Regions from separate parts of the Bacillus sp. C-3-6 genome, predicted to be linked through region 2. Evidence: riboswitches for the same ligand, from Rfam matches in the RefSeq annotation. Region 2 holds a riboswitch; each other region holds the start of a gene.

The links. A riboswitch is a leader RNA that binds a small molecule or an ion and turns the genes downstream of it on or off. The one in region 2 is predicted to bind S-adenosylmethionine.
Region 1: linked by a shared signal. The riboswitch ahead of ACW0JX_RS01060 (ABC transporter permease) and the one ahead of ACW0JX_RS04045 (sugar ABC transporter substrate-binding protein) in region 2 are both predicted to bind S-adenosylmethionine.
Region 3: linked by a shared signal. The riboswitch ahead of ACW0JX_RS02060 (cyclase family protein) and the one ahead of ACW0JX_RS04045 (sugar ABC transporter substrate-binding protein) in region 2 are both predicted to bind S-adenosylmethionine.

The regions. Positions count from the first base shown of each region.
Region 1 covers NZ_CM137247.1:181,089-184,352, forward strand. Annotated here, with positions in the region: gene ACW0JX_RS01045 (hypothetical protein) at 31-477, opposite strand; gene ACW0JX_RS01050 (hypothetical protein) at 752-1,255, shown strand; gene ACW0JX_RS01055 (DUF3951 domain-containing protein) at 1,272-1,487, opposite strand; SAM riboswitch class I at 1,657-1,762, shown strand; gene ACW0JX_RS01060 (ABC transporter permease) at 1,899-2,816, shown strand; gene ACW0JX_RS01065 (ABC transporter permease) at 2,834-3,264, shown strand, end outside.
Region 2 covers NZ_CM137247.1:793,009-796,272, forward strand. Annotated here, with positions in the region: gene ACW0JX_RS04040 (sugar ABC transporter ATP-binding protein) at 1-660, opposite strand, end outside; gene ACW0JX_RS04045 (sugar ABC transporter substrate-binding protein) at 657-1,769, opposite strand; SAM riboswitch class I at 1,858-1,963, opposite strand; gene ACW0JX_RS04050 (NCS2 family permease) at 2,052-3,264, opposite strand, start outside.
Region 3 covers NZ_CM137247.1:385,397-388,660, reverse strand. Annotated here, with positions in the region: gene ACW0JX_RS02065 (PRK06851 family protein) at 1-1,095, opposite strand, end outside; SAM riboswitch class I at 1,245-1,357, shown strand; gene ACW0JX_RS02060 (cyclase family protein) at 1,443-2,075, shown strand; gene ACW0JX_RS02055 (hypothetical protein) at 2,104-2,484, opposite strand; gene ACW0JX_RS02050 (ATP-binding protein) at 2,714-3,264, opposite strand, start outside.

The DNA of each region.
Region 1 (3,264 bases), 610 kb from region 2:
AAAAGAACTGATTCAAAGGGAATGTTTGAATCAGTTCTTTTTTTCATTTCTTTGAAATACCTCATACATATTATTCATGATCGTATCATATAAAACAGCAAGTTTATCCCACACCCAGCGATTACTATCGACTTCTTTTTCCCCACAGTCGATAATATCGGTATGGTCAGTAATTTTATACGCTTTTTTAACGATAATAGGAGCAATCTTCGGTATACGTGGGATTTCCTTTAAGGTATCTGCAAAGTTTCCAATGTAGACATGACCGATGATTTCGATTGTTAATGATTTATCCGATATATTTAGCACGGTATGAAATTGATTTGTATGTTGTTGTTTTAAATATTGAGCTAACTTAAATGGAGCATGCTTCTTCTTTAATACGCGGCGAAGGCTCTCTGTATTTTCGATATGAAGTGATTTTTCGCGAATAAGGACACGAATATCTTCTCCCATAAAAGGCATTGTGTTGTACATAGATGATTCTCCTTAAAACCTTACATATGTTTGCGTTATGCATATGTAAGTCTAGCATGGTTTGTTCTTTATGTGTGCTTACAGTTTTGTAAGGTGATGTAGTAAAGCATTGCAAAAGTTATTTGTATAAAGTGACGATACTGTGACAAACATGTTGGTATATATATTACGATGTTGTCTTAAGTGTAAAAAGTAGGGCGTTCTCGGTATAATAACAAGTGGAGATAAAAGAAACTATAATGAGTAATAGCTGTAGATAAAAGGAGAAGAAGAGATGAAGAAGGTTTTGGGTATTGCTGTAATGGGAAGTATGATCCTTCTAGTAGGATGTAATGGAAATAAAGATACGAAAGAACCGAAAGAAAAGGTAGAGCAATCTACTGAACAAACAGAAGAGATGAAAGAATACCTTGCAGTACATGAAAAATACGATATAAAAATGAATAAAGAAATTAATAAAGCACTGCAGTTATTTGAAGTGGCAAAAGAAAAGGGCGGTAAGGAAATAACGAATGCTACATATAAAGAAGACGTGCAAAAGGTAACAACGAGCATGTTAGAAGATATTGATCATATACGTAAAGAAATTCGTGTTCCGAAGTCGAAAGAGCAAGAACATGAGGTATATATTGGTTTCTTGAATGAATCAGAACAAGCGATGAAAAAATTACAGAAGTTAGCTAAAGAAGAAGATTCATCGTTGATTCGTGATATAGAAATTAATTTTGCAACAGCATCGACATACTATAAACGTTTTCAAGCAGAAACGAAAAAATAACCTTGCCTGTGCAGGGTTATTTTTTCTTCTTGCCATCTCCGTCTTCATCCTCAGATACTAATATTTTCTGTTCTTCGTGAAATTCGGAAATAGTTTGCCCGGTAATATTATCGAAAGGAGTATAAAAAGAAGTAATACGTTTCTTTTTAATAAAGAGTTTATAGGAGCCGATGATGACAAGTATAACGATTGTTAAGGGTAATCCTATAGTACCAAGAAGTAAGGGGTCCATCTTATAACTCCTTTAACATTATTTCTTTTTATTATAAGCCGAAAACTGTAATTTCGATAAATGAATTAAAAACTGATTTTTCTAAATTTATCCAATTTGATTGACTTTTCAATTTTTCAGAATTATAATTCGAAATATACAATTTGAACCAAATAATAATATAGCAATTTACTTATCCAGAGAGGTAGAGGGACTGGCCCTATGACACCTCAGCAGCGGGTTCTGTAATAGGAACACCGTGCTAATTCCAGCAAGCAAGTCTTGAAAGATAAGTGATGGGCCTTTGTTTGTTAAGCCTTGATCTTATTTTTTAAGATCAAGGCTTTTTGTATTCTAAAAAGAGAAAAGGAAGTAATGGAAAAAGTACATCCATAAAACAAAGTAAATTCATGCGTTTAGGGGGTTATTGAAGTGTATGTAATTAAAAAATTATCGGTTATGGTGTTTACACTATGGGTTATTACGACAGTGACATTTCTAATTATGCATATTATTCCGGGAGATCCATTTTCATCAGATGCAAAAATCTTTCCTGAAGAAGTGATCCAAAACATGAGAGCGAAGTATCACCTTGATGAACCGTTATGGAATCAATATGTTGCTTATTTAGACGGTGTAGTTCATTTTGATTTTGGTGAATCTGTTCAATCAACCGGGCAAGGTGTATCAGAAATTATAACAACTGGCTTTGGTCCATCAGCAATTATTGGTCTACAAGCACTTGTTATTTCATTGTTGGTAGGAATTGCGGCAGGGACATTTGCTGCTCTATATCATGGGAGAGTAATTGACTATAGTGTGAGTTTGCTCGCAATTCTAGGTATTTCTATTCCAAGTTTTATTTTAGCACCACTATTTATACAAGTATTTGCTATCCAATTTGAGTTTTTACCAGTAGCCTCTTGGGGAACATTCGAACATACGGTATTGCCATCCTTTGCATTAGCGTTAGGGCCAATTGCAGTTATTACAAGGTTTGTTCGTTCTAATATGATCGAAGTACTGCAGAGTGATTATATTAAGCTAGCAAGAGCAAAAGGTATACCAATTAAGAAGATTATTATAAGACATGCTCTTCGAAATGCGATTGTTCCAGTACTTACATTTGTGGGACCGTTAATGGCGGGACTTTTAACAGGGACTTTCGTTATTGAAAAAATCTTTTCAATTCCTGGCCTAGGAAAATATTTCGTAGATAGTATTTTTAACCGAGACTATCCGGTGATTATGGGAACAACGATTTTCTATAGTGCATTATTAATTGCTTGTATTTTCATTACAGATATTATTCACCGCATTGTTGATCCGCGTATTCGTTCTATTACATAAGGAGGGGGGATATTTAAATGGGAGCTTATGAAATTAATGAACAGTTATTAACGAAAGAAGAGAAAAAAGAATTAACGATAAATAAAAATCAGCAAACGATTAGCAGAAAGAAAGAAGTGTTTCGTAAGTTTATATCGAATCCAATCGCAGTTTTAGGAACAGTGACGTTATTGCTAATTATTGTTTTCTCGCTTATTGGCGAAAGTTTAACTTCATTTACTGCGAGTGAACAAGTAAAAGAGGCAACAAATTTACCGCCGAGTAGTGAACATTGGTTTGGAACAGATGATCTAGGGAGAGATATTTGGGCACGTACTTGGGCTGGTGGGAAGATTTCACTAACAGTTGGATTAGTAGCAGCTGCCCTCGATATAGGGCTTGGTGTACTGATTGGTGGATTTAGTGGATATGTGAGAGGGCGTAATCGCCTTGGAACGTTAATTGATGA
Region 2 (3,264 bases):
TTGACCATTATGTAATACAGTTACATCATCCGCGAAATTTCGAATCTCTGATAAACGATGAGAAACTAAAAGGATGCCAATTCCTTTTGATGTTAAATCTTTTAATAGTTTCCCAAAGGTTTCAACTTCTTTTGGTCCAAGAGAAGAAGTAGGTTCATCTAATAAAAGGTAATTTGTATTGTTAGATAAAGTTCTTGCGATAAGAAGTAATTGTTTTTCATGTAATGAACAGTTTGAAACATCTTCCGAAACATTTAAATTTACCTGTACAGTTTGCAAATGTTGTTTAGCAAGTGCGACTAATTTGGACTTTGAAAATAGTACTTTATTTTGCATTGCTAAATGATCGATTAGTACATTTTCTAATACAGATAATCCGGGAATAAGCCCGTGATCTACTTCTTGTGTTACGAAAGAAATGCCATGCTTTTTTGCATCGCGCGGTGAAGTAAAGGAAACAGACTGAGTATCAATTTTTATATCGCCAACAACTGGTTGAATTTCACCAGTTGCTATTTTTAGTAAAGTACTTTTTCCCGCACCGTTCATGCCTAGTAAAGCGTGTACTTTTCCTTTTTGAATATGAATAGAAACATCTTCTAGAACAGGTGTAGTGACATGATAAGAATGTGTAATGTTTTGAAGAGAGAACGTCATCATTTTTTCTCCTTCTCTAATTTTTTCATCCAAGGGGAATATGCATCTTTTGAGTCTCCCCAACCGTTTATATATTTTGATAACTGATCCATTGTTATATTTTCTTTTGGTAAACTATTTTTCTTTACTAAATAAGGTTCTAGTGAATAAATATCTGGCGTTTGTTCACCAGCGATTTTTTTGTATAAAAATCGTACTTGAACCTTACCTACTTCAGCTGGATCAGTTGCAGCTGTAGCAGTCCAAGGTGAGTTTTCTTTTTGCATGAGCTGTAAATCTTCATTGCTTAAGTCAATGCCATATACTTTTATATCTGTACGACCAGCTTGTTCAAGTGCTTTAACAGCCCCTTTAGCAAACTCATCCCACGAAGCGAAAATAGCTTGTAAATCGCCTTTTTTCGGATATTTCTTTAGTAAAGCTTCTACTTGTGTTTGTGTATCGAGCGGTGTGTTATTACTAGCAGTACCGAATCTTGCAACTTCTTTTATATTTGGATACCGTTTATAAAAAGCATCAATGATAACATTGCGACGTTCCATTGGAGCAAATCCGCCGACCCATACAACTGCGATATTTCCTTGTCCATTCAAATCTTCCGCTAACGTTTTTAATGATTTCCATGCAAGACTATAGTCATCTTGATCAATAATTGTCACACCTGGCAAGCGTAGATCGTTATCGAACGCAACTACGGGAATGTTCGCCTGTAACGCTTTTTCTACTCCAGGTTTTAGTGCTTCAGAACGGCCATGATCAATTAAAATACCATCCACTTTTGAATTAATAGCAGTATCTAAATTTGCAGCCATTTTTGCTAAATCGTTATCAGAATTGTAGACTTGTACACTGCCGCCAAATAGCTCAACTTGTTTTTTGACACCCTCAATATATTGAGAGGAAAAAGTTCCGATGGACATTTGCATAATTAATGCGATTTTTAATGGCTTCTTCATTTGGCTTGGAATTTCTGTTTGTAATTGATTTTCTACCGTTGTAGTCGCCTTTCTCACAGTTTGTTGCTTTTGTGAAGAGATAGCATCTTGTTCATTTGTACAAGCCGCTAATGTAAATAAGAGAAAAATAAGTACGATGGAACATAATTTTTTCATAAAAAAATCCCTCCTAAACTAAAAAGAGAGAGGAGGGAGTGAAAATAAAAAACGCCTTTTCATATAGAAAAGACGCCTTATCATATTACTCTTATCTTTCAACACAATGTGTTGTAAGAATTAGCACCGTGCCCATAAATGGGTCGGTTGCCGGGCTTCGTAGGGCTCATCCCTCCACCTGCTCTTGATAAGACATCGAATATTTAACTATTTTGAATTATTCCACAAACGAATGGTATTGTCAAACAGTATTTATAAAAAAATCCCTCAGGAAGAGGGATTTTAATGTGGTAAGAATATCAATTGATAAGCAAACAAAATTCCAAATACATACACAAGTGGGTGAACAGCACGGAATTTACCTTTTGCCACTTTCATAAGTGGATATGAAATAAATCCAAGTGCGATACCTGTTGCGATACTTGATGTAAGTGGCATGCTTAAGATTACTAAAAATGCTGGGAATGCTTCATCAAATGCATCCCAATCGATGTGGCGAACTGAACCCATCATAAGACTACCAACGATAATTAATGATGGTGCAGTAATAGCTGATACACCAGAAACAGCACTTACTAATGGGCCGAAGAATGCTGCTAGTGCGAATAGAACAGCTACTGTAACAGTTGTTAAACCAGTACGACCACCAGCTGCAACACCAGCAGATGATTCAATGTAAGCTGTTGATGGTGTTGTTCCGAACATAGAACCGATTGTTGCTGAAAATGAGTCAGATAGAAGAGCTCGTCCAGCTTTTGGAAGCTTTCCGTCTTTCATAAATCCACCTTGTTGAGCTACCCCAAGTAATGTACCTGTTGTATCGAATAGTGTAACAAGGAAGAATGAGAATACAACGCCATATAATCCGTAGTTAATTACGTCAGATACAGCAGTAATTGGATTTGAAACGATAATTCCTTCTGGTAATCCAGGCATTGATGTAACACCGTTTGAGAATGTTAACTGTCCTGTGAAGAAAGCGATAATACCAGTTAATAGCATACCAATAAATAGTGCGCCATTTACATTTAAAGACATAAGAACAATAGTAATTCCAAGCCCAGCCAATGCTAGTAGAACTGGAGCAGAGTGAAGATCACCAAGTCCAACTAAGTTTGCATCATTTTTTGTAACGATACCTGTTAAACGTAAACCGATAAAGGCGATGAAAAGACCGATACCAGCAGTAATTGCATGTTTTAAGTTTTCAGGAATTGCTTCCATTAATTTTGTACGGAAAGATGTGAATGATAACAAAATTAAAATCATACCTGCTACGAATACAGCAGAGAATGCAATTGCGAAAGTCATGCCTTCATGAGCTTTTACAACAGAGTAAGAGAAGTAAGCATTTAATCCCATACCTGGCGCGATTGCGATTGGTAAGTTTGTAAAGATTGCCATAAATAATGTTCCGACAACAGCAGCGATAATTGTTGCTGTAAATGCTTGTTCAAATGGAACACCTGCATCCCCAAGGATAACAGGGTTTACG
Region 3 (3,264 bases), 410 kb from region 2:
AATTACAGTAGCAGCAATTCGTTCAAACTCTTTTTGAATCTCCTCTTTATATGCATCTACTATTGAAAAATCCATAGCAGCAATATAAATTCGTTCTAATTTATCACGAACCGATTTTGCTTTCGCTAAGAAAGACATCGCCTCATTCATTTTTGCTTTATATTGAATGGAAACATCACGAATTTCCTTCGCATATTTCTCATCCGTCCCTGGCGTAACAATAAGGGCATACATATCAATAATTTCATCACCCTCGCGACTTGGAAAATATTCATGTGGTGCGGTGCTATCAAAAATTGCAAAGCCTAATTCTCTTACGATAACCATATCAAGACTATGCGGGTCAAATCCGCAATGATATACTTCAACTTCAAATCCTTTTTCTTCAGCTGCCTTAGCTAACTTTTTGAGCATCGTTGATTTTCCAGAGCCTGGGCGCCCTTTTATAAAATAACGATGTGGTAACCCTTCTGTTAAATTAGGAACAAAATCAACTGCTCCTTTCGGTGTAGCAGCTCCTAAAAAACGATGTTTTACAAGCGATTGTCTCCCGTTTTTATCTGCAAATAATTTCTGGATTAGCTGATTGGTTAGTTCATTTGCTTTATTAAAATCTATATTATCAATATATATCTTCTCCCACTCATCATGTATAACCAATGCCTCTTTAAAACGTGCGTAAGCAGACTGAAAAGCTTTGCTTGCTTCTGAAACAAATCTTTCAATTTCTAACTTCTGCTTTCTTAGTTTATCTGAGTCCCAAGCAATTCCTAAATTTATATACTCTTCAACAACTCCTGGCATTTTTGGCTCAATAACATGCGGCGATGTCCCATCAACAATTCCTGCTTTTAATTTTGGGATAATTACACCATCAACCGATTTATTATCAGAAGAACAATGCAAAAATTCAATATCATATCCTTTTTCAATCCATTCACGACCTATTGCCTTTATTAAAGAAGATTTTCCCGTTCCTGGGCCACCCTTTAAGATAAATAATCTGTCTAATCCTTTTAAATTCTCTTCGTATAAATTGTGAAATCCCCTAGCTGTATTACCACCAGCATAATAATTTAATATATTTCCTGTCACTGCACTCACTCCTTCGCAGCATTCTATTTACATAAGCTACAATATGCGAGCAGCTTTATTTGGGTGAATACCTATTTTGTATTGCACGAAAAAAGGAAATGAATTACAATTTAACTATCGGAAAATTCCGATTTTAAAAACTGAATACTTCTTTATCAAGAGAGGCAGAGGGACCGGCCCTTTGAAGCCCAGCAACCTCAGTTTATACAAACTGAATAGGTGCTAATTCCTGCAAAATGCATTGCATTTTGGAAGATAAAACTCAACTAGCATGTAAAGCTCATCTTTCTTGATACTGAAGGATGAGCTTTTTATTATTTGAAAAACATATATTGGAGGTATGTAAAATGAAAGTAATTGATCTATCGCAAACATTTGAAAATAATATGTCTCAATTTCCTGGAACACCTAAAATACAACTAGAAGCTGTTACAAGTGTTGAAGAATCAGGCTATCAAGTTACAGATTTTCATTCTGTCGTTCATGTTGGCACGCATTGTGATGCCCCTGCGCATTTTATTTCAGGCGCAACGACCATCGATCGATTACCGCTGGATCAATTTGTAGGCGAAGCTGTTCTTATAGATGTAACACATATTCAAGAACGCAAATTACCTAAGGCAGTATTGCATAATGCTGATATAAAAGAAGGTGATATTGTTATTTTTCATTCTAATCTATCCACCAAATGGAATACAGAAGCTTATGAGAAAGAAGCATTTTATCTTTCTGAAGAATTAGCTAAAGAACTAGTGCGATTAAAAGTAAAATCTATCGGTTTAGATTTCATTTCTCCTGATGAAGTCACAACAGAAACATCACCGATTCATCACATATTACTAGGGAATAATATTTACTTAATTGAAAACTTAACAAATCTAGATGCTATCGAAACAAAACGTTTCTTTTTCTCAGCAGCACCTTTAAAAATTAAAAATAGTGACGGTGCTTTCGCAAGAGCATTTGCTGTTATTTTTTAAACACAGCCTATAAAAAAAGCAAAGGCCACTATTGGTCTTTGCTTCTATATTTTCTATTTAAATTAAGAAAGAATTGTTCCACACGGGGACGCACCCAAGCTAAACAATCTATCTCTTTCTTCTTTGTGCAAGCTATCTCTTCTCCATCTACCATTTCAACAAGTTCTAGTTCTAACAGTTGCCTCGTGAATGCTAACATATTCACTTCTTCGGATGGATACTCTTCTTTTAATTTCTCCTCAATTTCCCCCAATAAAAAACCGTCACGCATCATTGCCAATGCATCAATCCAAAGTGGCGGCATTTCATATTTTTCTCCTGTAATTGTATCTTTTACAATATAATTCTTTTGCTCTTTTCGAAATTGAATCGTGTGTAAACATACAGTCGAATTTAATGTTAATTCCATCATACCACCTCTTTCATAATATCTGCATAGAAAAAAGGATGCGTGTGCACCCCTTCTTATCTTTTCATAACACCACTGAACCGCTACATGAGCAATCAATCTCATGTCGATATTTTCCTCCATTATAAACGAAGTATTTTATAAAAAAAACCCTTCTTGAAACATTTTATAAAATGTTTATATTTACACAACAAGAACACTTTTCTGAAAAATCTTTTCTCCCAATACATTAAACGGTCGGCAGAAAAATTTCTACTTTCGTTCCTACTCCTAGACTACTTTGGATCGTGATACTCCCTTGATGTTCCTTAATAATTTTATATGTAATCATTAACCCAAGTCCTGTACCAGTCTCCTTTGTTGTGTAAAACGCCTTGCCGATTTTTTCTAACTTCTCATTCTCTATACCAAATCCTTGGTCTTCAACAGAAATACACAAATGTCCTTGCGTTTTTTGATATGCACGAATATGAATTTCTCCACCCTCTGGCATTGATTCTATTCCATTTTTAATGATATTTAATAACACTTGTTTTAATTGCTTGTCATCACCGTTTATAGCCGGTAAATTCCCATCTACTTGTAAATGACATTTAACTCTATATTGCGTTGCATAACTTTCCATTAGATGCACAACATATAGAAGGATGTCTCGTATATTACACCTTTCATAATTTGTTGGCTTTGGTTTTCCTAACAACATCAATTCACTAACAAATCCATTAACCCTTTCAATTTCTTGTAGCATAATGTCGTAGCTCATCGTATCAGTTGGATTTC